Regions from separate parts of the Enterococcus diestrammenae genome, predicted to be linked through region 3. Evidence: predicted binding sites of a transcription regulator. Region 3 holds the regulator's gene; each other region holds the start of a gene.

Region 1 (4,281 bases), on a different contig from region 3:
GGCGCTAAGGTGATGTGTCGCTGGATGATCCAAGAAGTATTCGGCAATGCCATCTTCAATTTGATCTTGAATGGTCCGGCGCAAAGGTCGAGCACCCATCGTTGGATCGTACCCCAAATCGACCAATTTTTCCTCGACTTCTTTGGTAACGTCGATGTGTAAATGCTGTGGTTTTAACATCTTGTTGACGTTGTCTAACATTAATTCGACAATTTCCATCAGGTTTTCTTTGGAGAGGGCGCTAAATTCGATAATGCCATCGAACCGATTCAAAAATTCTGGCGTGAAGTAGTTGTTTAACTGACCCAGAACAGAACGGGTAATGCCTTCGCGAGCGGCACCGAATCCGACGTTAGCTTCTACGCGACCTGTTCCAGCGTTTGACGTCATGATAATCAAGGTATCTTTAAAGCTGACCGTGCGACCTTGAGCATCAGTTAAGCGACCATCGTCCAGAATTTGTAAGAACATGTGTAAGACGTCCGGATGGGCTTTTTCCACTTCGTCCAAAAGAATTAGGCTGTACGGATTGCGGCGCACTTTTTCTGTTAATTGGCCGGCTTCTTCATAGCCTACATAGCCTGGAGGAGACCCGATTAATTTAGAGACGCTATGTTTTTCCATGTACTCTGACATGTCAAAACGAATCATGGCATCTTCTTGGCCGAATAGCTCAAAAGCTAATTGTTTGGCCAATTCTGTTTTCCCAACCCCAGTTGGACCAACGAATAGGAAGGAACCGATTGGCCGATTTTGTTTTCCTAAACCGACACGGTTACGACGAATCGCTTTGGAAACTTTATCGATTGCTTCATCTTGACCGATAACATGTTTTTTCAAATCTTCGGCTAAGTTTTTCAATTGAGTTTGTTCTTTTTCTTTTAAATCGCCGACAGGAATACCAGTTTTTTGCTCGACGATTTGTTCCATGTCTTTTTCAGAGATGACGGGAGTTTTTTCGTCTGAAACTTGTTTGTTTTTCATCTCTGTCAGTTTATTGATTTGGTCTCGATAATAGGCTGCTTTTTCAAAATCTTCTTCTTGGGAAGCTTTTTGTTTTTGACTTTCAGCGTCTGCTAATTTTTTATCGATAGTTTTTGGATCCACGAACTGGATGGTTAAATTTTTCTTAGAACCCGCTTCATCCAGTAAGTCAATGGCTTTATCTGGTAAGAAACGATCTTGAATGTAGCGATTAGAAAGGGTAGCTGCAGCTTCGATGGCATCATCGGTATATTTTACATGATGGTAATCTTCGTAGCGGGGTTGCAAGCCTTTCAAGATACTGATGGTTTCAGCGACAGTTGGCTCTTCCACGCGTACCGGTTGCATCCGCCGTTCCAAAGCAGCGTCTTTTTCGATAATTCGGTATTCATTTAATGTCGTGGCACCAACCATTTGGAGTTCACCACGGGCAAGGGCGGGTTTTAAGATGTTCCCAGCGTCCATGTTGCCATCGCCGGCGGCACCAGCACCGACTAATTCGTGGACTTCATCGATGAACAAAATAACGTTTTCTGCTTGCTTAATTTCATCAACCAGTTTTTGCATCCGTTCTTCAAATTGGCCACGGATCCCAGTACCTTGGACGAGAGATGCGACATCCAACCGAATAACTTCTTTTTCTAATAGTTTTTGTGGCACATCACCATTGACGATTTTTTGTGCCAGGCCTTCTACCACGGCGGTTTTTCCGACCCCAGGTTCACCGATTAAAACGGGATTATTCTTAGTACGACGATTGAGAATTTCGATTACTCGTTGAATTTCTTGGTCGCGACCCACCACTGGATCGATATCTCCTTCTCGTGCTTGTTGGGTGATATTGATTCCGTATTCCCCAAGCAATCCTTGAGGGGTATCACCGCCGGGACGACGAGGGGGTTGACCACCGTTAAAATTATTACCTGATTGGGTTGGTGGCGTTTGAGAATAAGGGGATTGTCCTTGTTGCATCTGGCGGGACATTTGACGAAAGAGATCATCCAATGAGCCGAAGCCAAAAGGATCTTGTGCCATCATCGACGCTTGGCCTCCTTGTTGATTTTTTAATTGTTGGTAACAGCTTTGACAATAGTCCAGTTGTTTTCGCTGACCATTGACATTGGCATACAAATGAATTGTTGCTTCATTTTTACCGCAATTTTGACAAAGCATCATTTCACAACCTTTCTTTTCAGTGAGCGCGTGGATGATACAGTGGCAACTTGATCAACCAAAAGCGCTTATTTTCAATAAGTCTATTGTAACGTGCTTTCTCTTTTCCGTAAAAAAGAACGCTTTTTACTTGGTCAATAACGTTTTGACCATTACTGACCATAGTTTTATTATACTCAAGGTGGGCTAGGACGCAAGTATCTTGTTTTGAGGATGAAAGGACGAGCTTTTCTGGCGAAGAAACCGAATCCAGCGATAGTAGATCAAGAACTTTCTGAAAAATTGACAGGAAAAGCGTGAGAAAGGGAATCTGTCTGGCTTTAGAGAGAAAACGGTTGTAGAATTAGGGGAAAAATGGTAATCTTAAGAATTGAAAGGGAGAAACTGTGCCCAGGCATGAGTTACCCTAACAAAAAATACTTATGTTTCATAAAGGAGACCGATCGATATGGAAAAGAAAGACTTTCACGTAGTAGCAGAAACTGGGATTCACGCACGTCCAGCTACCTTGTTGGTTCAAACTGCTAGCAAATTCAGTTCAGACATCAACTTGGAGTACAAAGGTAAATCTGTAAACTTGAAATCTATCATGGGCGTTATGTCTCTTGGTGTTGGCCAAGGTTCAGACGTTACGATTTCTGCTGAAGGCGCTGACGAAAAAGAAGCGATGGAAGCAATCGTAGAAACAATGAAAAAAGAAGGGTTGTCAGACTAATATGGTTGAAATGCTAAAAGGGATCGCCGCAAGTGACGGTATTGCTGTTGCAAAAGCTTACCTGCTAGTACAACCAGATCTGTCTTTCACAAAAGCTTCAGTAACAGATACCGCTGCTGAAGCAAGTCGTTTGGATGATGCATTGGCAAAATCCAGCGAGGAACTGACTCTGATTCGTGATAAAGCAGCAAAAAGCCTTGGCGAAGAAGAAGCACAAGTATTCGATGCCCACTTGATGGTCTTGAGTGATCCAGAAATGATTGGTCAAATCAAGCAAAACATCAACGATAACCAAGTCAATGCGGAATCAGCATTGAAAGAAGTTACCGACATGTACATTGGCATGTTCGAAGCGATGGATGACAATGCCTATATGCAAGAGCGGGCTGCTGATATTCGCGATGTTGCCAAACGTGTCTTGGCGCACTTATTGGGTGTTACTTTACCAAATCCTTCCATGATTAATGAAGAAGTGGTAGTAGTAGCTCACGATTTGACACCAAGTGATACGGCTCAGTTGGATCGTACGTATGTAAAAGCCTTTGTCACTGATATCGGCGGACGTACTTCTCACTCAGCAATTATGGCTCGTTCTTTGGAAATCCCAGCCATTGTTGGGACCAAAGAAATTACCAGCAAGGTTAAAGCAGGCGATATTTTAGCAGTCAACGGTATTGAAGGCGATGTAATCATCGACCCAACCGACGAGCAAGCCGCCGAATTTAACAAAGCTGCTGAAGCATATGCAGCACAAAAAGCGGAATGGGAAAAACTGAAAGAAGCAGCGACCGTGACTGCTGACGGCGTTCACTTCGAATTGGCTGCCAATATTGGCACACCAAAAGATTTGGAAGGCGTGCATAACAATGGCGCTGAAGCTATCGGTTTGTACCGGACTGAGTTCTTGTACATGGACTCACCTGATTTCCCAACGGAAGACGACCAGTTTGAAGCTTACAAAGCCGTTTTAGAAGGCATGGGCGACAAACCAGTGGTGGTTCGGACAATGGATATCGGTGGGGACAAGGAACTGCCTTATTTGACCTTACCACATGAAATGAATCCATTCTTAGGTTACCGAGCTTTGCGGATTAGCTTATCTGCTTTAGGTGACGATATGTTCCGGACCCAGTTACGGGCCTTGTTGCGCGCCTCAGCATTTGGTAACTTACGGATTATGTTCCCAATGGTTGCGACTTTGAAGGAATTCAGAGCAGCGAAAAAACTCTACGATGAAGAACGTCAAAAATTGATTGACGAAGGTGTTGCCGTAGCCGATTCAATCCAAGTTGGGATTATGATCGAAATTCCGGCAGCCGCTGTTTTAGCTGATAAATTTGCTAAAGAAGTTGACTTCTTCAGTATCGGAACGAACGACTTGATCCAATATACCATGGCAGCTGACCGGA
Region 2 (4,281 bases), on a different contig from region 3:
CGAAACCAAGTCAACTGTCGTTTAGCATAGCGTCGTGAATCTTGTTTAATTTGCTCTTTGACCTCTTCAAGGGATTGCTCGCCTTTAAAGTAAGGGAAAAATTCCCGGTACCCAATACCTTTGGCCGCCTGGCTGTCTTCTTGCTCTCGCAAAAGTTCTGCTTCAGCCAAAAGTCCGGCTTGCCACATCAGCTCGACTCGTTGGTTGATACGTTGATACAACAGGCTGCGGTCGGTATTTAAGCCCACTAAAAAGGTATCATACAATGCTTTAGGGGGCACTTGTGGCTGGAGAATACTGCTGCCGGTGCCTTCCCAAACTTCCAAAGCTCGGATCACTTTCCGACGATTATTGAAATGAATGTGGGCTGCCGCCAGGGCATCTTTTTGCTTCAAGATGTCCCAAAGTGCTTGGTTGCCGTTGGTGTCGGCATAGGTTTCATAGCGTTGGCGGATATTTTCAGCTGCCAAATCTACGCCCGGCTCTTGCTTGCCACCGAGAGTAAAATCTTGCAACAGGGCCTGGATATATAAGCCGGTCCCTCCGACGACTAGAGGTAGTTTACCCTTAGCCGTGATTTCGCTAATCAGCTGCCGCCCCATCTTTTGAAACTCAGCTACTGAATACCCCTCGTCAAGTTCCCGAATATCAATCAAATGATGGGGAACCCCTTGAGCTTCTTCAGGTGTTACTTTAGCCGTGCCGATGTCTAGTTTGCGATAGACTTGCAGGGAGTCGCCACTGATGATCTCTCCATTGAAACGCTGAGCCAGTTCAATACTCAAGGCCGTCTTTCCCACAGCAGTCGGCCCGACAATTGCCAATACTTTTTCCATCTATTTCCCCCGTCGATACTCCATGATGACTTGGCGGCAACGTTCTGGGTAGTTCGTAATGATTCCCGTTACCCCCAAGACTAAACAGCGCCGCATCCCTTCAACTGAATCTACCGTCCAAGGGCGCACCGCAATTGGATAGTCCGCCATTTGAGCCGCATGGGTTTCCACCCAGTCGATCTTCGGATGAATCCCTTCGATAAACGGTCGACTCAAGGCTAGCGGCGGTTTGGATTCTGCCGTTCCCATGATAAAATCCAACTGGGCATCCGGCTCTATTTCATGGATGATTTCCAATGATTTCATATTGAAACTACAGTACCAGTGAGCAAACGGCCAGAGCTGACTGGTCATCAAGTTGCTAAGTTTTTCTTCAATCCCGGGATAGTGGTACTTATCCGTCTTGATTTCAATGGTCAAGACCCCACGATAATTCCGCATCAAAAGTAAGTTTAGGACTTCTTTTAAAGTAGGTATCTTGGTGGACTGATATTCTGAAGAAAACCAGCCCCCGGCATTCAGACGTTTGAGTTCAGTTAGCGTCTTCTCCCGCAAAAGACCTTTGCCATCGGTGGTGCGATCGACTTCTTCATCATGCATCACCATCAAATGGCCATCCTTTGACAGGTGCACGTCCAATTCAATCACGTCGGCCTCTACCCGCACCGCTTCCGCAAATGCAGGCAACGTGTTTTCTGGGCGGGTCCCACTAGCGCCACGGTGGGCAACTACTTGTGTCATCTGTTTCACTCCAATCGCATCCATTGTACCACTTCGAGACCTTTTGAAACAACGTTGGGGATATTCCTTGATTCCAAAGCATTGATACTGGCTAAAACCTAGGCGCTTGTCTCCTGGTCTATTAAAAAAAGATCATCATCTTCTTTTTGAAAATGATGATCCCTAGCTTAATTGGATAAGTAAGTCAGTTCCTCTTGAGAATACTGCTTCAATTGCGTTTTCCGCTCATTGATCAGTTCCACCAAGGAGTCAGAGAAATGCTCTAGCAATACGCGACCACCTTTGTAAGCATACCCACCGATATTCACCGTCTCTTCGGGGGTCAAAATCACTTTCCGTTGCCCAATCTTAGTAAAGAATTCTTCCACAATAAAATTAGGCAAGTAAAAATTATTTTGCGAGACAAATGATTGCAGATAAACATAATCATCAATAGTGATATAGGCATCATCAAAGGCATCAAAGCTGATGTAAGCCTCCAAAGTCGCTGAACGTTTTTGTAAGATTTCTTGGACTTTTTTATTCAATAATAAGAGGGTTTCGATTTCTCGTACCTTGTGTTCCAACACCCGCCGGCGATGTTCTTTTCGTTGCTCGAAGCGAATTCGTAAATTAAAGGTGATCGTGACGATGATTGCCCCGATTAATACCCCCACCAAGGCGGCTACTGCTGTTAGGATATTGGCTGACATAAAATCTCCTCACTTTTCAAAATTGTTCCATGACTCGTTATTTTTATTGTAGCATAAAAGCCCCCAAGACTCGCAATAGAAAGGGAAGCTCAGACCTGAGTTTTTTCGTTTGACCAACTTTGACCATCAGTGTATACTTCTTTTTAGAAGTCGCGGCACATTTGTGCTACACTTATGAATGAAAAAACTTGAGCCACCCTAAACATCGGTGGCACAATTTAAAGGAGGAAACTTTCTTATGAATTTAATCCCTACAGTAATTGAACAATCGTCTCGTGGTGAAAGAGCCTATGACATCTACTCTCGCTTACTTAAAGACCGCATCATCATGTTAAGCGGCCAAGTAACCGACGATTTGGCAAACTCCATCATCGCTCAATTGTTGTTCTTGGATGCCCAAGATTCAGAAAAAGATATCTATTTGTACATCAACTCACCAGGTGGTAGCGTGACTGCCGGCATGGCAATTTACGATACCATGAACTTCGTCAAAGCTGACGTCGTAACCATCGTTATGGGGATGGCGGCTTCAATGGGGTCATTCTTATTGACAGCAGGTACGAAAGGCAAACGCTTTGCTTTACCAAATGCTGAAATCATGATTCACCAACCTCTTGGCGGTGCCCAAGGGCAAGCTACAGAAATCGAGATTGCCGCTCGTCATATCTTGCAAACCCGCGAACGCTTGAACGCAATCTTGGCAGAACGTACGGGTCAACCATTGGAAGTCATCGAAAAAGATACCGATCGAGACAACTACATGACCGCCCAACAAGCCAAAGATTACGGCTTGATCGACGAAATCATGGAATCTTCCAATAGCTTGAATAAATAATGGAACAAAACAGGGCAGACTCGCTTCCGGAGAATCCCTCGGGTTGTAGTGGGACTGCTAATCCAATTGCTACGGAGCTAATTTTTTATAAGTTCTCTATCTAGACCAAAAAAGAAGGCACTGATATTCATCAGCGTCTTCTTTTTTGCTCTAGTAAATTAATTGAAAATGCCCTTCTCGATGGGCTGCTCCCATCGCAATATAATGCTGGATATATTGCCGATTTTTTTCCAGTTCTGCTGGAGTTAGTGGTCGAATCACTCTTGCCGGTCGCCCAAACGCTAAAACATTGGGGGGAATCACCGTTCCTTGGGTCACCAAAGAGCCCGCCCCAAGCAAACTATTTTCACCAATCACCGCATGATTTAAGACGATACTGCTCATCCCAATCAAAGCCCCTTTTTCAATGCGGCAGCCATGAAGCATACACTGGTGGCCCACCGTGACATTTTCGGCAATATTTGTTGGGGCATCGTGATCCACATGGATAATCGTACCATCTTGGATATTTGTACCTGCACCAATCGTAATCGAGTTAGCATCTCCGCGAAGCACACTATTGTACCAAACGGTAACATCTGCCCCCAGCTGGACATCTCCTACCACCACCGCATTTTTTGCGATAAAAGGTTTCATCCACCTCACACGCCTTTCTTTAAGACTTCCCTTTTTCTCAGAATCTAACCTTATTATCCAACGTTTCCCCCTGTAACACAAATCGTTTCAAAAAAATCAGCTATCCACGAAGCCATAGAACACTTCCGAGATAGCTGATGTTTTTAGTTATTCGTAATCGCCGTCTTCGGCAAACTGACTTTGATAGAGCTTGCTATAAAAGCCGCCTTGCGCTAAGAGGGTTTCATGGTTGCCTTTTTCGATGATATTGCCATGGTTCATCACCAAAATCAAATCAGCATCCCGAATGGTAGACAAACGGTGAGCAATCACAAAACTAGTGCGCCCTTCCATTACTTTGTCCATCGCTTTTTGGATCAAAGCTTCCAATCGAGTATCCACCGAACTAGTGGCTTCATCCAAAATCAAAATTTTCGGATTTGAAATGACGGCGCGGGCAATGGTTAACAATTGTTTTTGCCCAAGGGAGACGTTGTTTCCCTCGGCGTTGATCGTCATCTCGTAACCATCAGGCATGGTGCGGATAAAATGATCCACGTTG
Region 3 (4,281 bases):
TAGCAAGTTCTGTCTTCCCGACACCCGTTGGACCCAAGAACATAAAGGAGCCAATCGGCCGGTCGGGATCTTTCAAACCACTGCGGGCCCGACGAATCGCTCGTGAGACAGCAGTTACGGCTTCATCTTGTCCGACTACGCGTTGGTGAAGAATTTTTTCCAAATCCAACAAGCGTTCGGATTCTTTTTTCTCCAACTGTTGCAACGGTACCCCAGTCCACTGAGAAACCACTGTCGCTACATCTTCTGCAGTCACCTTATTTGAAAAGCCGGCTGCCTCTTTGGTCTCCGCGAAAGCCAACTCCGCCAAACGTTGGCTGAGTTTTTTCTCTTTTTGACGCAAGCGAGCCGCCAGCTCAAAATCTTGCTCCTGAATAGCTTGCTCTTTTTCATGCATCAATTGGGTAATTTCTTCCCGTAGTCGCGCTAGTTGCGACGGCTCGTCCGCCCGATCCAAACGCACTTTGGCAGCTGACTCATCCATCAAGTCGATGGCTTTGTCTGGTAACTGGCGGGAATTGATGTAGCGCACCGACAACTGGACCGCTGCTTGCAATGCATCATCCGTGATTTCCACCCCATGATGGTCTTCATAACGTGGTCGCAAGCCTCGCAAGATTTCTACCGCTTCTTCCGCCGTTGGTTCATCCACTTGAACTCTGGCAAAACGACGTTCCAAAGCCGAATCTTTTTCAATATATTTTTGATATTCATCTAACGTGGTGGCCCCAATGGTTTGCAATTCTCCACGAGCCAAGACTGGTTTCAAAATATTGGAAGCATCAATCGCGCCTTCTGCTCCCCCAGCTCCGATCAAGGTATGCAACTCATCAATAAACAAGATGACTTGACCATCATGGTAGATTTCATCGATGACTTTTTTCATCCGATCCTCGAATTCGCCACGATATTTGGTCCCAGCAACTAATGAGCCCATATCTAGCATCATCAAGCGTTTTTCTGCCATGTCTTCGGGGACTTCTCCCGCCACAATTCGTTGCGCTAGTCCTTCCGCAATGGCTGTTTTACCGACACCAGGTTCCCCTACTAAGACAGGGTTGTTTTTGGTGCGTCGGCTCAAAATCTGAATCAGGCGTTTGACTTCTTTAGTCCGGCCCACCACGGGATCTAGACGGTTTTCTCTGGCTAGCTTCGTCAAATCCCGCGCCAAATTATCTAGCGTTGGGGTACCTTGTTGCACGCCCCCTTGTCGTGTCCCTTGTTGCTGACCACTTGCTTGACGACGGCGACTAGCGGCTCCTGTGTTATTGGTTTTGGATTCATTGAGGCCCATTTTTTTCTTCAATACTTGCCGCATCTTGGCCAAACTCATCCCTAGATTAATCATAATCCGGGACGCTAAGATCTCATCGTCTCGCAACAAGCCCAATAAAATATGTTCCGTACCGATTTGGGGAGCGCCAAAGCGTTTGGCTTCGTCACCGGCATAAGCAAAAATCTGCTTCGCCCGCGGAGAGTATGGCAAATAAACGCCAGCTGGGTAGCTCTTCACGGTCCCATAACCCGTCAAATGTTCAATCTCTTCACGAATATCGTTTTCACTGATGGCTAATTCCCGTAACGTTTTGCCGGCAATGCCATTTTGTTCAATCACTAAAGCCAAGAGCAAATGCTCAGAACCCACTGATTGGTGCTTGAATGTTTTTGCTTCTTCTTGCGCAATGGCCAATACTGCCTTGGCCCGTTCTGTAAACAATTCCTCCATAACTTACCTTCTTCCCGCTGTCTGACGCCGCAGCTGTGACAGTCTCTGGTTTTCGTTGCTAACTTTAGCTGGTTACCACTGACGATGTTGTCTCCGTTACGTTGGCTTTCAGCATGCTTATTTTTCGTAACTTAAACGTTCCAATACCGCACGCATTAAACTGGCGCGAATCTTGTCTGCTTCTTGGTAATCCGCCAAGGTGGATTGAGCCATTACCGCTAGTATCAAATTGCCTTCTTTTTGGGTCAACAACTCTTCTTCATACAATTTTTGAATGATCGCCAAGGCATTTTTTTCCGTCAACGCCTCGTCGACCAATTCCGCGACTTGTTCTAAAAAGCGGTGTTTATCGGAAATCTTAACCTTCTCAATGCGAATATAACCGCCACCACCGCGTTTTGAAGCCACGGTGTAGCCCCGTTGAATCGTAAAACGGGTATTAATCACGTAATTTATCTGAGAAGGCACGCAATTAAACTGCTGGGCCATCTCCGTTCGACGTATCTCAATTATCTCACTATCTTCCAGAATTTTCTTCAGATAGGCCTCGATCAGATCTGAAGTATTATGACGTGTCATGACGAATCCTCCTATCTTCAGTATCATTGCAACTTTGCAGAATCATTTTTCCTTGAAATGCCAAGGCTTTGGCGATTTCATTGACTAATTCTGACCATAATCAATTATACCGAAGATTTTCAAATAATTAAAGAAAGACGAACAGGAGGGACAGGTTTGTTAAGAATTCTTGCTGTAACGCTGGCTTTTGTAACCCTTAGATAATTCTTCCCCACCAAAAGCCTGATAAAAGCTCAGAAAAAAAGCGCTAACCACTTCACTGATATCCCCGTGAAGTGGTTAGCGCTAGTCGCTTATTCAAATTGATGCCGAAATTTAATAATGTTTTACATCCATCTCAAAATATCCCAACACTTCAGCCGTTGCTTCTTTTACAGGAGTTACCGATTTTAGTTCCCCCTGAACGACTACCCGCTTGGTCCCGCCGATTTCATTACAAGTAATCAAAGTGACTAGTTTTTTGTCTGGGACTTCTTCAATGTACTGCGTCTCAGTGGGTAAAACAGTAATATTCAAGGTAGCGGTATACTCATAGATATTTTCCAAATCTGTCAGATAAATGGCGTCACCAATTTGAGTCTGATCTAATGGTTCGAATAAATACCCTTTATCATAGGCACGATGACTGGCCAGAGAATAATTGCCCGCCCCCATCTTTTGATCAGGAAACATGGTGCCAGCACCCCACAAGAGAGATTCGTTGGCAACACCTCTAAAGATTGGTAAATTAATGCCCACTTTGGGTATGGCGATACCACCGACTACTGGTAAGTTACGATTTTGCCATTGGGCTTTGAAAACCGTCTCGGAGCTAGCAGGAACTACCGCTTCAAAATCAAAGCTCGCTTCTTTTTCTTCATTTTTTACGATGTCTTCTCTCGTAAGCTTAGAAACCGCAAATTTTTCGCCATTATGGTCGATAATCACGTTTTTGATTTGATTATTAAAAACCAATACCAGTCCGACTACCAAAAGCAGTAGTAAAAAGATATTGATAAGCCAATTTCTTCCCCGATGTTTTTTCTTTTTCATAATAAGCCCCGCCCTCATTTGATTGCTAGCGCCTTTATTTTACCATAGAAAACAGCACACCGGCTATGGTAGCTCCAGACAGCCTCGCTAGTTTTAAGAAAACGCAACCTTCTTTTGCGGAGCGGATTTTCTAAAAATTGGCTGGACTAGCAAAAGATTGCAAAAGAAAGCCCTTTCTGTAATCAAACTTTAAAGGAAACGAAACACCACGAAATCCCTCGTTGTTGTATGATGGTAGTATCGGGAAAAAGGAGGGGGCGCCCCATGACAAAAATGATTTACATACATATTGATACTACCAGCAATGCCGTTTTGTCACGGGGCATTAGTCCCTTAGAATTTTATCATGGCATCGTCCATCAGCCAAAAAATCTCCTGCTTCTAGACCCTTCCTCTGATTACGGTGAATATGAAACCCACACCGGTTTGAAAATTTTGCGGGGAAATGAAGGCGTCAAACAGTATTTCGATGAACTGGCTCGCAATCGGATTTCTGAGGATATCAAATGGATTGACTTTAATGACAGTGCCCTGCTAAAAGAACTGACACCCTTAGAAATCAGTGAGTTGCTGTATTTTGGCCACATGAAAACCCATCTCCACTCGCCATTTTTCTATAAACTGCAGAATAATTTCGTTTACTTCGATTTGAAAGACGAGCTTTCCCGGGTTTACTATCGCTATTTAGATGAGTATTATCGGATTCTCGCTGACAAACTCACTCGGACAGTCTTGGAAAAAATCAACGACCGCCGTTCATTTTTCCGCAAAGCAACTCCAGTAGAAAAACTTGATATCAGTCTTTTACGAGAGATGAAAGGTCTTTTTCAAGAAGGTGTCGTCTTTTGCTTCCAGTCGGCCCACACAGAAGGCCAAGATTATAAAATTCCCATCTACTTAATTGAAGATGGTAGTTTTCGAAAAAATGAGGAACTTACCAAAGA

Evidence for each region. Region 3 encodes CtsR, which represses protease genes until heat stress. Its sites were predicted from a motif close to TTGGTCAAAAAAGGTCAAANA; they were not measured.
Region 1: the regulator CtsR is predicted to act here: its motif matches at 2,300-2,320, upstream of ACO03U_RS05095 (ATP-dependent Clp protease ATP-binding subunit).
Region 2: the regulator CtsR is predicted to act here: its motif matches at 2,376-2,396, upstream of clpP (ATP-dependent Clp endopeptidase proteolytic subunit ClpP).

What each region holds. Positions count from the first base shown of each region.
Region 1 covers NZ_JBMRGR010000005.1:44,973-49,253, forward strand. Annotated here, with positions in the region: gene ACO03U_RS05095 (ATP-dependent Clp protease ATP-binding subunit) at 1-2,157, opposite strand, end outside; gene ACO03U_RS05100 (phosphocarrier protein HPr) at 2,606-2,872, shown strand; gene ptsP (phosphoenolpyruvate--protein phosphotransferase) at 2,874-4,281, shown strand, end outside.
Region 2 covers NZ_JBMRGR010000007.1:102,135-106,415, forward strand. Annotated here, with positions in the region: gene miaA (tRNA (adenosine(37)-N6)-dimethylallyltransferase MiaA) at 1-836, opposite strand, end outside; gene ACO03U_RS06715 (glycerophosphodiester phosphodiesterase) at 837-1,577, opposite strand; gene ACO03U_RS06720 (hypothetical protein) at 1,745-2,269, opposite strand; gene clpP (ATP-dependent Clp endopeptidase proteolytic subunit ClpP) at 2,508-3,104, shown strand; gene ACO03U_RS06730 (gamma carbonic anhydrase family protein) at 3,255-3,740, opposite strand; gene ACO03U_RS06735 (ABC transporter ATP-binding protein) at 3,888-4,281, opposite strand, start outside.
Region 3 covers NZ_JBMRGR010000006.1:47,524-51,804, reverse strand. Annotated here, with positions in the region: gene ACO03U_RS05775 (ATP-dependent Clp protease ATP-binding subunit) at 1-1,726, opposite strand, end outside; gene ACO03U_RS05770 (CtsR family transcriptional regulator) at 1,844-2,305, opposite strand; gene ACO03U_RS05765 (class A sortase) at 2,621-3,337, opposite strand; gene ACO03U_RS05760 (hypothetical protein) at 3,602-4,281, shown strand, end outside.